One region of the Apibacter adventoris genome, then DNA from elsewhere that is predicted to be linked to it. Evidence: riboswitches for the same ligand, from Rfam matches in the RefSeq annotation. Region 1 holds a riboswitch; the other holds the start of a gene.
The links. Region 1 has a riboswitch for cobalamin ahead of C4S76_RS05480 (TonB-dependent receptor). Riboswitches for the same ligand answer to the same signal wherever they lie in the genome.
Positions count from the first base shown of each region.

Region 2: another riboswitch for cobalamin. It lies ahead of metE (5-methyltetrahydropteroyltriglutamate--homocysteine S-methyltransferase); the one in region 1 lies ahead of C4S76_RS05480 (TonB-dependent receptor).

Region 1 is NZ_PSZN01000010.1:48,566-50,775, forward strand. Features, by position in the region: gene C4S76_RS05470 (hypothetical protein) at 1-162, opposite strand, end outside; gene C4S76_RS05475 (MerR family transcriptional regulator) at 183-515, opposite strand; cobalamin riboswitch at 605-807, shown strand; gene C4S76_RS05480 (TonB-dependent receptor) at 935-2,210, shown strand, end outside.
Region 2 is NZ_PSZN01000002.1:177,285-179,494, forward strand. Features, by position in the region: gene metE (5-methyltetrahydropteroyltriglutamate--homocysteine S-methyltransferase) at 1-1,163, opposite strand, end outside; cobalamin riboswitch at 1,339-1,522, opposite strand; gene C4S76_RS01535 (NADH:flavin oxidoreductase) at 1,584-2,210, opposite strand, start outside.

The DNA.
Region 1 (2,210 bases):
TACTTCATTAGTTATTTCTTCTTCCTCACCTTCTAACTCATCAAACCATTCAACTTCTTCCTCTTCAACATTTAAAATAAACCTAGGAAACTCGGTGTGAACGACATATAAATCATCAGGAAAATCAGAGTTATCTGCCATTAAAAATTTTGGTAATTTCATAAATTATTATATTTATATTGTTAATCTTCAAGTAAATTTTTAAGTTTTAATAATTCGGATTTTACTGCTTGCAGCCTTGTTATAATTTCAATTTTTTTTTCTAAATTCTTTTCCGTTTGTAAAACCGTTCTTGCTCCCTCTAAAGTATAACCTTTTTCTTTAACTAAATGATAAATAATTTTTAGGTTATCTATATCTTTTGGCGTAAAAAAACGATCTCCTTTTTTATTTTTTTTAGGAGAAATTATATCAAATTCTTTTTCCCAGAACCTAATTAGAGATGTATTTACGTTAAAAGCTCTAGATACTTCTCCTATAGAATAATATAATTTATCTGGAAGTTGAATATTCATGCAACAAATCTATATTTTTAAATTTTGCAATGTGCTAATTTAACAAATTTATAAGAATTGAAAAATAAATACATTTTTAAATAATTTTTTTATATTTGTTGAGTTTTGGTGTTTTTTATATATAAAATATTAAACTTAATAGGGAATTTGGTGAAAATCCAAAACAGGCCCGCTGCTGTAAGCTTCTAAATAGTTTTAAGAATAAAAAAACAACCACTGAATAGCTTAATATTTGGGAAGGTTTTCTTAAAATGAAGTAAGTCAGAAAACCTGCCAATTCTGAAAATGATATAAGTTAAACGCTTTCGTGGAATGAAGCTAAAACATCTAAAAGTTTTTTACAGATTACTTTTTCTGTTTATATTTCATGTTAGCCTTTAATAATATATTACTTAATATTATAACAGATTGGCTTACAAATGACTAAATACAATTCTACAATTTTTTTAATATTTCTGTGTATCTGTATTCCTTGTTTAATTGTATTTTCTCAGGAAAAAAAAGATACTACACAAATACTTGAAATCCCCGAGGTCATTTCTATCGGAAAAATTGAAAAAAATGCAATTATTCCTTATCAAAAATTAGAGGGTAAAGAATTGGAAACTTTAAACAGCCTATCTGTAGCTGATGCGCTTAAATTTTTTTCGGGGGTTCAACTCAAAGATTATGGAGGAGTCGGTGGAATGAAAACCGTAAATATCAGAGGAATGGGAAGTCAACATGTGGGAGTTTTTTATGATGGTATTCAGCTAGGTAACGCTCAAAATGGGACCGTAGATTTAGGAAAATTTTCATTAGATAATCTAGAATCTATATCTCTTTACAATGGACAAAAAAGCGAAATATTCCAACCTGCAAAAGATTTTGGATCTGCAAGCAGCATTTATTTAAAAAGCAAAATTCCTCAATTTAAAGAACAGAAGAAAACAAATTTAAGTATGAACTACCGTTCCGGGTCCTTTAATTTAATAAATCCTTCTATTAATTGGGAACAGAAATTATCTGAATCTCTAAATTCATCTTTAAATTTTGAATATGTTAATTCCAACGGAAAATACAAATTCCGCCAAAGTGAAAGAGCCAGTAATGGATCGATCATATGGGATACCACAGCAATTCGTCAAAATGGAAATATAAACGCCTTTCGGGCAGAAGCTGGACTTTTTGGTAAATTATCTAAAGGAATATGGAATATCAAAGCTTATTATTATGATTCTGAAAGACAAATTCCAGGAGCAATTGTTAAAAATGTATACCATAGATATGAAAAACAATGGGACAGAAATTTTTTTATTCAAGGATCTTTAGAAAAAAAAATTACTTCTAAATATAAATTTTCTTTTAATGCAAAATATGCCTATGATCATACACATTACCTGCAAAACGATATTAAAAGCAAATATATAAACAATACTTTCAAACAGAAGGAATTTTATTTTTCATGGGTTCAGCAATATTCGTTTTTTTCATTTTGGGATGCCTCATTATCAGCAGATTATCAATATAACAGTTTAGATGCAGATCTTCCTTTTTTTGCATTCCCTGATAGAAATTCGGAACTAATTGCCGCAGCTACTTCTTTACATTTTTCTAGATTTAAATTTCAGGCTAGTTTGCTAGGTACTTATATTCAGGAAAAAATTAAAAAAACTTCTTTATCTCAAGCATCTCCAAACAAAAAGGAATATACAC
Region 2 (2,210 bases), on a different contig from region 1:
TTTTCTTTTAGTAAAGTAGTATTAGGTTCTGAATTTCCTTTTTCAATAAGTTTTTTTAAAGAAGCTAATTCTTCTATCTTTTGCTTTGCAAATGCCATCCATTGTTTAATCTCTGATGTAAGGATTTCTTCGTTAGTCTCTAAATCCAAATCACATGGAGAGTGTATTAAAGAACATGATGGAGCTATCATAACATTTTCTTCCCCTATTTTTTCAATTGTTTTGTGTATTGTTTTTAAAGAATGCTGATAATTATTTTTCCATATATTTCTTCCATCAACAATACCCAAAGATAGTTTTTTACCACTAGGAATTTTTTGTAATATTTCATCTAATTGTTGCGGACAACGAACTAAATCTATATGAATTGCCTGTACTGGTAAGGATAAAGCTAAGGTTGTATTGTCCTTTAAACCTTCAAAATAAGTAGCTACTAATTTTTTAAGAGTTGGAAACGTTTTATTTATTTCTTCATATGCATATATAAATGCTTCTTTTGCAGTTGAATCTAAATCTAAGCCTAAGAATGGTTCATCAAATTGAACCCATTCCACTTGTGCTTCTTTTAGCCTGGTAAGAATATCAATGTAGACAGGTAACAAATTTTTTAGTAAATCTAATTTATGAAACCCTGTTTCTTTTTCCTTTCCTAATAATATAAAAGATACAGGTCCTATTAATACAGGCTTGGTTTGTATACCTAAATTTTTTGCTTCTAAAAATTCATCTACAATTTTTGTAGAAAATAAATTAAATTTCTGGTCTTTAGTAAATTCCGGAACAATGTAATGATAATTAGTATCAAACCATTTAGTCATTTCCATTGCTTTTATGTCTAAATTATTTTTTTGATATCCCCTAGCCATTGCAAAATATAAATCAATTTCCGAATTTGATTTATCCAATATTACTTTATGGTATCGCTTAGGTATAGCTCCTAGCATCAATGACATGTCTAATACATGATCATAAAATGAAAAATCATTAGATGGAATTAAATCAATACCAGCTTTTTTTTGCAATTCCCAGTTGGATTTACGTATTTCAACTCCTGTACGTATCAGTTCTGTAACTGATATTTTTCCAGCCCAATATTTTTCACTGGATTTTTTTAGTTCTCTGTTACTACCAATTCGTGGATAGCCAAGGTTGTTTGTCTGCATTTTTTAACTTTTTAAAGGATTAACTATAAAAAGTTCTTTTGCTAAACTTCACAATGCTCTATATTTATGAAGAGAAATAGAATTACATTATAACTAGAATTATAATACAAAATTTATCATATAATAATCCCTATTACAATACACATCCTGACTCTTAACTTTATACCGCGAAAGCATTGTCAATTCAAAATAGGCAGGTCTCCTGGCTTATAACATTTTTACCATCCTTCTCGCTATTTGCAATGGAATGCTAAGGGTAAAAACTTTTTTTATTACTTACAGTTGCGCGTCAGCTCATGATTTTCACATGATTCCCTATTAATTTGCAGTTAAGCAAAACCTAATTTTAGTTGATAAAGAAATTAAGGAAAGAACTTAACTCAACAAAGATAGTAAAAATAAATATTGATTATATATTTTTTAAAATAAGGTTTTTAAATACTCTTTTTTAAAGTCTTTAAAATCATGAATATTATTATTTTTAACTTTTATAACCCACTCCGGGTCTGCTAATAAGGCTCTACCGACAGCTATTAGATCAAATTCATTTTTTTGCATTTTATTTAATAACTGTTCTATAGACCCTGCATTAGGCTGAGAAGATTCACCTTTAAAAGTACCTAAAAAATCTGATGTTAATGCCACTGATCCTACAGATATAGAAGGTTTATGAGTTATTTTTTTTGCCCAACCGGCAAAATTTAAATCAGAACCTTCAAATTCCGGCTCCCAAAATCTTCTTTGAGAACAATGAAAAATGTCTATTCCGGCTTCTGACAAAGGTAATAGCCATTCTTCCATTTCTTTAGGATTGGTTGCTATCTTAGCTGTATAGTCCTGTTGTTTCCATTGAGACAATCGTATAATAAGAGGGAAATCTTCTCCTACAGCTTTTCTAATAGCTTTTATAACGGCTATGGCAAAATGAGTTCGCTCTCCAATGTTCTTTCCTCCCCAATGATCGGTTCGTTTATTCATCTTTTCCCAAAAAAACTGATCTATTAAATAGCCGTGAGCCCCATGAATCTCTACTGCATCAAATCCTAG